DNA from 3 places in the Acidovorax sp. SDU_ACID1 genome. Region 1 is predicted to be linked to each of the others. Evidence: predicted binding sites of a transcription regulator. Region 1 holds the regulator's gene; each other region holds the start of a gene.

Region 1 (3,200 bases):
CCGCACGGCGTATCAGATCGTCACGGGTCAGCGCCAAGCCGCGCACAACGGGCAGGTGCCCCTGGTTGATCGCGTCGTAGTATTCGTCCAGGGTCTTGACGTTCTGGCTGTAGGTAGCGCCGATGCGGCCGATGGCCGAGACGCCCAGGCCGATCAGGTCGCAGTCAGGCTGGGTGCTGTAGCCCTGGAAGTTGCGATGCAGGCGCCCCTGGCGCTTGGCCACGGCCAGAGCGTCGTCCGGCAAGGCAAAATGATCCATGCCCACGTACACATAGCCGCTAGCCATGAAGACATCCATGGAGCGGGCCAGCATGGACACTTTGGCCGATGCCATGGGCAACTCGGCGGAGACGATGCGCCGCTGCGCCTTGAACCGCTCGGGCAGGTGGGCATACGCGTAGAGCGCAATGCGGTCCGGGCGCAACTGGGTGACCTGCTCCAGCGTACGGTCGAAGGACTCCGGAGTCTGGCGTGGCAAACCGTAGATCAGATCCACGTTGACCGACTCGAATCCCAGCTTGCGGGCGCTCGCCACCAGGGCGAATACCTTCTCCGCGGGCTGCACGCGGTGCACCGCTTTCTGCACCTCGGGGTCGAAATCCTGCACACCGAAGCTGAGCCGGTTGAAGCCCAGTTCCGCCAGCAGAGCCAGGCGCTGCTCGTCGACCGTGCGCGGATCCACTTCAATCGAATATTCGCCCCCAGGCGCCAGCACGAAGCTGCGGCGCAGCATGCCCATGAGCTCGCGCAGCCCCTCGTCGGACAGGAATGTCGGCGTCCCCCTCCCAGATGCAACTGGCTGACGTGCTGCCCGACACCGCAATGGGCCGTATGCAGGTCGATCTCCCGACTCAGATAGCGCAGGTAGACCTCCGCCCGTTCCGGGTGCCGCGTGATAATCTTGTTGCATGCGCAGTAGTAGCACAGCGACTCGCAAAACGGGATGTGCACATACAGCGACAATGGCATCGCTTTGGCCGCCGAACCCACGCGGCGCTGCTGCAGCGCAAGAATGTATTCTTCTTCGCCAAAAGCCTCCACGAAACGGTCCGCCGTCGGGTAGGAGGTGTAGCGCGGCCCAGGCACATCGAAGCGACGCAAGAGCTCGGTGGTGACAACAGTCATGGGGAAAATTTTCCTTGTATCTGACTATCCACTGTGCCGCAGAGACCCCGGCTCGTCCTTGACTTTAATCAAGCACTCACGGGGTCAGGATAGCGACAATTTGATTTCGGCTCAAAGTCGGTCAATTCCCTGCGGCATTTCCGCCTCCAGGGGTTTCAGAGGTAAGCTAGCCACATGAACAGGGCGCCCGTGCACATGAATCTGCAGACCATCAAAGTTGCGTGTTCCAACTGCAACTTGCGCGAGCTTTGCATGCCCCTGGGGCTGAACGACCAGCAATTGCAACGCATCGACGAAATCGTGGCCATCCGCCGCAAGATCAAGCGAGGCGGCACGCTGTTTCGCAACGGTGAAGCCTTCACTTCCCTTTTTGCGATCCGCACGGGCTTTTTCAAGACCTGCGTCGCCACGGAGGATGGACGCGATCAGGTCACCGGCTTCCAGATGGCCGGGGAGATCATCGGCCTCGATGGCATCGTGAACGACAGGCACACCTGCGACGCCGTAGCGCTCGAGGATGCAGAAGTCTGCGTGATGCCCTTCGACCGCATTGAAGAGCTCTCCCGCGAAGTGACGGCACTGCAGAGCCATGTGCACAAGATCATGAGCCGCGAGATCGTGCGTGAACATGGCGTCATGCTCCTGCTCGGCAGCATGCGCGCCGAGGAGCGTCTAGCGGCTTTCCTGTTGAATCTGGTGCAGCGCCTGCATGCGCGGGGATTTTCCCAGTCGGAACTGGTCCTGCGCATGACGCGTGAGGAAATCGGCAGCTACCTCGGTCTCAAGCTGGAAACCGTGAGCCGTACATTCTCGAAATTCGTGGAAGAAGGCATCGTGGAAGTCAAGCAGCGGCATGTCCGCATCGTGGACACCGATGCCCTGAAACGCATCGTGAACAGCCAACAAGCCTGCCACTGAACCGCCTTGCAGGCGGCCCGCGTCTTCAGGACGAATACTTTGCGCAGTCCAGGGGACGGTCTCCCTTGGGCACAGGACAGCGGTTGACCTCGAACGGCGAGAGGGACAGCATGGTCGTCAATGCACTCGACGCCATGATCACCAACCAGAAGATGAAGAAGGCAACGGTGTAAACGCCTTGCCGCGATAGGTTCATGGGTTGGTCGAACCAGTGCAATGCCTCCGGATCCACGAAGGCAAACACCACCATTTCCATGACCCCTGCCATCAGAAAGGCGGGCCAGGCAATCCACATCAGTCGCTGCGTCCACATTTCGCGTGCCTCCTTGCAATGGTGACAGCCTAGCATCATGCCCTGCGCGTGCAAAGAGTACCCGACCTCTCGATTCCCCTTACCTGCATCAATTCTTTTCGGATGCGGCTCCGCGTCACCGGCGAGGCTGGTCCTCGAGGGGCGTGGCGGCATGGTTGCGGCCCTTTATCGCAGGGGCCATGCTGGCCTCGGAATGCTGGAGCGTCTTGTTGATCTCTAGGCCACGCTGGTAATAGTCTTCCGCCAATACAGGGTCGGGCTGCCGGATCGCGAGCCACAGCGTCACGAAGCCAGCGATCACCACGATCACCGGCCCGGCGATCACCAGCCAGACATGGCCATATTTCCACCAAGGCTGCGCCACTGGCGATTCATTCATGGATGGGACTGCGGGCATGGGAAACTCCTTGGCCCCATAAGGAGGCCTGACCTGAACATAACCACCTGGCAAGCCCATCAGCGGGGTACCAGGAACACCGACTTCTCGGCCACCTGCGCTTTATCGCCTTGTGCCTGGATGTCGAAAAACACAGTGTGCGACCCGGGCGCGGCAGAACCATAGGGCACCTGCAGCCGCACTGCCACCCAGCGCGACTCGGCCGGTCCGATATCGATCTCCGATTCGGAGGCGACTTCCAGCCCTTCCAGCCCGCGCGCACTGATACGGTAGCGCTGCGTGCCTTCGGTGGCATTCATGATCTGCAAGCGGTAGATGTTTTCCAGCTTGCCGCCTGCCACGATCCGGGACAGTGCCGCGCGGTCGCGGACCACGTCCACCTTGAGCGGCGTGCGCACCACGAGGCTGGCCAGCATGCCCACGCACAGCAAGGCCAGCACAGCCGTA
Region 2 (3,200 bases), 1.0 Mb from region 1:
CAGGCGCAGTGCGGCGTTGAACGACGGGCTGTCGCCCCGCAGCCCCGCGAGCACCCAGGCCAGCGCCACGGCCGCCAGCGCCGCGGCCAGCAGCAGCCCCAGGACGCGCAGCCGCTGCAGCGCGGCGGTGCCGGGGCGCAGGCTGGCGGGCAGAAAGCGTTCCAGCACGAAGGCCGCGCCCACGGTGGCCAGCCAGCCGGTCAGCGCCAGGTTCACCGGCACCCACAGCGTGTGCCACAGCGGGCGCGCGCGGATCACCATCATCTCGGCGCCGGTGTAGAAGGTGATGGACAGGGCCGACAGCGCCAGCAGCGGCGCCAGCGCGCGCATCCAGCCCACGCGGCCCAGCCACCAGCTCGCGCACAGTGCGATGCCGAGGGTGACGAACACCGGCAGCAGCAGCGCACCCACCGACATCCACGACCATGGCGTGAAGTGCGCATAGAAATGCCAGAAGCGCGCGGGCTGGTGCAGGTCGGCCAGCAGCGACACGGGGGCGGCGACCACGCTCACCGCCAGGGTGAGCACGGCCACGGGCAGCAGGCGGCGCAGGGGGCCGCCCGCCGGCGCCCAGGCGCACAGCGCGGCCAGCAGCGCCGCGCCCGTGGCCACGCCGGCCAGGAAGAAGTACTGCACGGCCCAGGGCAGCCAGGCGGCCTCGTAGTGCGGGGTGAGGAGTTCGATGATCTGCATGGTGCATTTCCCCTTCAGTGCTCGGCCACCAGGCGCACGCTGGCCTGGCCGTCCACGCCGTTGACGAATGCATCGGGCAGGCCGATGTAGAACACGCGCGGCGCGGTCTTCATGCCGGGCTTGAGCACCTTGATCGCGTCCTGGTGTTCTGCCAGGCGGCGGTTGATCTCGCTGTCCGGATCTTGAAGGTCGCCGATCACGCGCGCACCGCCCACGCAGCTCTCCACGCAGGCGGGCAGCAGCCCGGCCTCCAGCCGGTGCTCGCAGAAGGTGCACTTGTCGGCGGTCTGCGTCTCGTGGTTGATGAAGCGCGCGTCGTACGGGCAGGCCTGCACGCAGTAGCCGCAGCCCACGCAGCGCTCGTTGTCCACCAGCACGATGCCGTCGGTGCGCTGGAACGTGGCCTGCACCGGGCACACGGGCACGCAAGGCGGCTCGTCGCAGTGGTTGCACAGGCGCGGCAGGCTGACCATGGCGGGCGCGGCTTCGCCGGGCAGATCGACCTCGTACTGCAGCACCGTGGTGCGGAACTGGCCGATGGGCGGCTGGTTCTCCACCGAGCAGCTCACCGTGCAGGCCTGGCAGCCGATGCATTTGCGCAGGTCCACCAGCATGCCGAAGCGCTTGCCCTCCATGCCGGGGCGGCGCGGAGGCTGGAAGCCGGCCGGCGCCGCCGCGGCCGGACCGGCGGTGCCTGCGAGGCCGAAGGCCGTGGCCAGGCCCACGAGTTCCTGGAGGAAGGCGCGCTTGCCGGTTCGCGCCGGGGCGGGGCGTGGGGGTGTGATGCAGTCAGGCATGAATATGGGGTTTCTGATTTATGTGGGTTTTATTATTCTTTTATCAGGCATATTCAATTTGACGCCAATCAAATCAAATGATGGATTTTCTGCGGCATTAATTAGAATAAACTTTCCTATATTAATGATGCTTTATTAATGAAGTATTAAATAAATCCGAGCATGCCGCTCGGCATTGCGGGGCAATGGTTTACAGGGCCGCGCCCGACGCCGCCGCGAGGGCCGGCGAATATTCGGATGGAAGGCGTAGCGGGGATATATCCCGCTGCACAGACATATTCGGGCAGGGCCATCGGGCTGCCTCGCCATCAAGGGCGATACAGTGGGGCATGGACGCACGCCAGCAGCCGCTCGCCGGCATGGAGCCCGAGGCTTCGCGGCTCCACCATCTGTTCTTCGCGGTGCTGCCCGGGCCCCGGGCGGCGGATGCGGCCGTCTGCCTTGTGCAGGTGCTGATCGCGCGACATGGCCTGCAGGCACGGGTGCGGGCGCAGCGGCTGCACGCCACGCTGCTGTCCCTGGGCTGGGAGGGGACGTTGTCCAGCGAGCGGGTGGCTTGGGCGCGGGCGGCGGCGCAGCGCGTGGTGGCGCCGGCATTCACGCTGCGGTTCGACCGCGTGCTGAGTTTTCGTGGGGCGCCGCATCGCAAGCGCCCCTGCGTGCTGTGCGGGCCGCCCGGCGCGCAGGGCGGCTTCATGGCGTTGCATGAGGCGCTGCACACCGCACTGTGGCCCGCAGCGCCCGTGCCCGACACCACGCCGCACATGACGCTGTGCTACAGCCACCAGCCTGTGCCCGAGGCGCCGGTGCCGCCCATCGCATGGACGGTGTGCAGCTTCGCGCTGCTGCACAACCTGCGCGGCTCGCCCGGCCCCTACGAGTGCTTGGGCACCTGGGCCCTGGCAGGGCCGCATGAGCTATCGAAATAGGAGCTGCCAGCGCTTGCCGGAAAAGCGCTGGAGGCCTGTTTGGCCTGAATCCGCTCAGGCCATCGTCATCAGGCTCGCATTGCCGCCGGCGGCGGCGGTGTTCACGCTCACGGCGCGCTCCAGCACCAGGCGGGTAAGCGCCTGGGCCGGGTCCTGCACGTCCAGGGCCGTGACGCCGACGATGGGGCCATGGCGGCGCGCCACCTGGTGGCTGACCGCGTGCAGCGCTTGCGTGGTGCCGGTGTGCAGCACGGCGTCGAAGGCGGCGCCCTCGCGGGTCCAGTCGGGCAGCAGGCCCACGCGGGCCTGCACTTCGCGCGGCAGCGTGGCGGCCAGGGGCTGGGACTCCTGCGGCCACAGGGCCTGGGCGCCCACGGCGAGGGCGGCGCTCAGTTGCAGCAGGCGCGTGGCGTCGTCGTCGGCCAGGCACAGCACGCGGTCGCGCGGCAGCACGCGATATTCGTTGCGCTCGCCGGTGGGGCCGGGCAGGGTGGCCACCAGCCCGGCGCAGGCGGCCTGGGCGTGGGCGGCGCAGGCCTGCGCCAGCGCGGGCTTGCCTTGGGCCTGGGCCCAGGCGGCGAGGGCGCGCAGGGGTTCCTGCAGCGGGGCCTGGGCGGTGGCATCCGGCGCTTTCGCGGCGGTGGCGGCGATGGCCGCGCGCGCCGCGCCGGCCGGGTGGCGCGAGAGCAGGCGCAGCAGGTACAGCGGCCCGCCAGCCTTGGGGCCGGTGCCCGACAGCCCTTCGCCGCCGAAGGGCTGCACGCCCACCACGGCGCCGACC
Region 3 (3,200 bases), 2.2 Mb from region 1:
CACGCTCGCGGCCTATGCGTTCGCGCGCTACGACTTCCGGGGCAAGAACGTGGCCTTCGCGCTGGTGCTGGTGCAGCTCATGATCATGCCGGACATCCTGCTGGTCGAGAACTACAAGACCATGGGGCGCCTGGGCCTCGTGGACACGCTCACCGCCATCGGCTTGCCGTACTTCGCCTCGGCCTTCGCCATCTTCCTGCTGCGCCAGACCTTCATGGGCATCCCCAAGGAGCTGGACGAAGCCGCGCGCGTGGAAGGCGCGAGCGCGCTGCAGGTGCTCTGGCGCGTCTACGTGCCGCTCGCGCGGCCGGTCTACACCGCGTTCGCGCTGGTGTCGGTCAGCTTCCACTGGAACAACTTCCTGTGGCCGCTCATCATCACCAACAGCGTCGAATCGCGCCCGCTCACCGTGGGGCTGCAGGTGTTTTCGTCCGTGGAGCAGGGCGTCGAATGGTCGATCATCACTGCCGCCACGCTCATGTCCACCGCGCCGCTGCTCATCGGCTTCATCCTGTTCCAGCGCCAGTTCGTGCAGAGCTTCATGCGCGCCGGAATTAAATAACAGTCAAATCGGCCTCCAGCGCTTATATAGAAAGCGCGAGCAGCTATCGTTTTTGAGATTGCAGCATGCAAATCGTCACCTGGAACACCCAATGGTGCCGCGGCCTGGACGGCCGCGTGGACGTGGCGCGCATCGTGCGCCATGCGCTCGGCATGGGCGACGTGGACGTGCTCTGCCTGCAGGAAATCGCCGTCCACTACCCCGGCCTCGCGGGCGCGCCCGGCGACCAGCTCGCCCAGGTGCGCGCGCTGCTGCCGCCCGGCTGGCAGGTCTTCTTCGGCGCGGCGGTCGATGAATGGACGGCTGCGGGCCGCCAGCGCTTCGGCAACCTCATCGCCACGCGCCTGCCCGTGCTGCAACTGCGCCACCACCCGCTGCCGTACCCGCACGACGCGGGCGTGCGCAGCATGCCGCGCATGTGCACCGTGCTCACCGTGCGCGATGCGGCGCTGGGCGCGGTGCGCGTGATGACCACGCACCTCGAATACTTCTCCAAGCCCCAGCGCATGGCCCAGGCCCTCGCCCTGCGCGCCCTGCACCTGGAGGCCACGGCCCAGGCCGCGCGCCCGCCGCAGGACGCGCGCGACGGCTCGCCCTTCCAGTCCAAGCCGCACACGCCGCATGCCGTGCTCTGCGGCGACTTCAACCTGCAGGCGCACGAGCCCGAATACGCCGCCATCGCCGCGCCCCTCTCGCCCTTTGAGGCCGCCGGCTGGGCGCAACCCGGCACGCCGCCGCTGCACGACGCCTGGCGCCTGCTGCACCCCGCCGAGCCGCAGCCGCCCACGTTCTGCCTGTTCGACCGCACCTACGCGCCCGAGCCGGTGGCCTGTGACTTCGTCTGGGTCAGCGATTCGCTCAAGGGCCGCGTGCGTGCGATGGATGTGGATGTGCAGACGCAGGCGTCGGACCATCAGCCCGTGCTCTTGTCGCTGGGGTGAGACGGAGGGTCCCGGCGCTGCTCCACGGGAGGCTCCCACTCGGCCCAGTCCGGCCCGAACAGCTCCGACGGATGCTGCGTGCGGTCCGACCCGTTGCCGCAGGCCATCGCATCCGCCGCGCAGTAGCGGTCGCAGCCCCAGCAGATCAGCTCGGGGCGCGCGGGATGGATGGGGAACTTCTTGTGGCTCATGGCAGTGGGTGCATGCAGTCTGGTGACCCGCTGCGAGTGGGGTTTTGATATGCATCAAATCCCCCGGGGCCGCTCCACGGCGCTTACGATTCCGGGGTTTTCCAACGAAAGACGCCACGCCATGCTCATCGGCCTCGCCGCCAACCGCCTGCACCACCACACCGAAGACGCCGCGCTGTTCGCTTTCCTGCGCGCCTGCGAGGCGGGCATCCGCGAACTGAACATGGGCCTGCACGCCGTGGGCCGCACGCACGATGCGATCGCCGCCGCCGGCATGCTGCGCGGCTACGCGCCGCTGGTGCGCTATCCCTACGGGCGTGACGGCGGGCTCATGAAGCTCGTGGCCGAGGTGGTGGGCATGCCCGAGCCGGGGCGCACGCTGGATGGCGCGATCTACCTCATCGACCCGGTGGACCCGTCGTCCATCTTCCCCGAGGCGCTGGCGCTCAAGCGCCAGTGCGTGATCCACGGCAAGCCGTTCCTTTCCACCGTGGCGAGCGCGCGCGACTGGGTGGAGATGGAGCGTATCCATGCGGGCCTGCCACCCGACCGCAACGCAGACCGCTTTCACGACCACGGCGCGCAGACGCTCGCGCTGATCGCCCACGACGCGATGAAGAGTGCCATGCTCGACTTCGCCGCGCGCAACTTCGACCTGCTCTCGCGCTTCGGCCGCCGCGTGGGCACGGGCACGACGGGCCAGCGCCTCAACGAGATGGCATGGAGCCGGGGCTGGCCCGCGGACGTGCCCTGGGTGCAGCGCTTCAACAGCGGCCCGCTGGGCGGCGACGCGCAGATCGCCGACCTGGTGCTGGAGCGGCGTTGCCACCGCGCGATCTTCTTCGAGGACCCGCACGTGGCACGCCAGCACGAGGCCGATATCCAGCTGCTGGAGCGCGCCGTGACCACGGCCACGCACGATGCGGTATGCGCCACCACGCCCGCCGTGGCGCAGCGCTGGTGCGACGCGGCCCGCTTGCGCGCCGGACTCTGATGCGTCGGGCGTCGATACGTCGGGCGTCGATACGTCGCGCGTCGATACGCCGGGCGTCAATGCGCCGTGCGCTCGCCGCCGTCTGGCTGGCCCTGGCGGCCGCGTGGGCGCACGCGCTGCCCACGTTCGACGAGGTGCGCGCTGACTTCCGTCCGTCCGAGACGCTGGTGCTCTCGCGCGAGGGCGAGGTGATCCAGCGCCTGCGCACCGACGCCACGGTGCGCCGGGGCCAGTGGCAGCCGCTGGCCGCCGTGTCGCCCGCGCTGCGCACGGCCCTGGTACTGAGCGAGGACAAGCGCTTTTACGAGCACAGCGGGGTGGACTGGGCCGCCGTCTCCGCCGCCGCTTGGGGCAACCTGTGGAACCAGCGCACGCGCGGCGCGAGCACGCTCACCATGCAGCTCGCGGGCCTGCTCGATGGCGACTGGCGCCAGGGGCCGGGCGGGCGCACGGTCACGCAGAAGCTCGGCCAGGCCATGGCCGCGCAGGTGCTCGACCGGCGCTGGCGCAAG

Evidence for each region. The regulator FNR, encoded in region 1, switches genes on or off when oxygen is low (the NO sensors DNR and NnrR bind a similar motif). The targets are predictions, from matches to a motif close to TTGATNNNNATCAA.
Region 2: dsrO (sulfate reduction electron transfer complex DsrMKJOP subunit DsrO) is a predicted target of FNR. The motif match lies at 1,549-1,562, and genes of this name have one in related genera.
Region 3: AAG689_RS03300 (DUF3079 domain-containing protein) is a predicted target of FNR. The motif match lies at 1,739-1,752, and genes of this name have one in related genera.

Annotation. Positions count from the first base shown of each region.
Region 1 covers NZ_CP152342.1:2,897,943-2,901,142, forward strand. Annotated here, with positions in the region: partial or broken gene hemN (oxygen-independent coproporphyrinogen III oxidase) at 1-1,125, opposite strand, end outside; gene fnr (fumarate/nitrate reduction transcriptional regulator Fnr) at 1,321-2,043, shown strand; gene AAG689_RS14310 (hypothetical protein) at 2,069-2,356, opposite strand; gene AAG689_RS14315 (FixH family protein) at 2,472-2,753, opposite strand; gene ccoG (cytochrome c oxidase accessory protein CcoG) at 2,813-3,200, opposite strand, start outside.
Region 2 covers NZ_CP152342.1:1,896,838-1,900,037, forward strand. Annotated here, with positions in the region: gene nrfD (NrfD/PsrC family molybdoenzyme membrane anchor subunit) at 1-693, opposite strand, end outside; gene dsrO (sulfate reduction electron transfer complex DsrMKJOP subunit DsrO) at 708-1,490, opposite strand; gene AAG689_RS09305 (2'-5' RNA ligase family protein) at 1,820-2,419, shown strand; gene putA (trifunctional transcriptional regulator/proline dehydrogenase/L-glutamate gamma-semialdehyde dehydrogenase) at 2,474-3,200, opposite strand, start outside.
Region 3 covers NZ_CP152342.1:690,797-693,996, forward strand. Annotated here, with positions in the region: gene AAG689_RS03290 (carbohydrate ABC transporter permease) at 1-562, shown strand, start outside; gene AAG689_RS03295 (endonuclease/exonuclease/phosphatase family protein) at 628-1,503, shown strand; gene AAG689_RS03300 (DUF3079 domain-containing protein) at 1,476-1,694, opposite strand; gene AAG689_RS03305 (methylglyoxal synthase) at 1,816-2,688, shown strand; gene pbpC (penicillin-binding protein 1C) at 2,748-3,200, shown strand, end outside.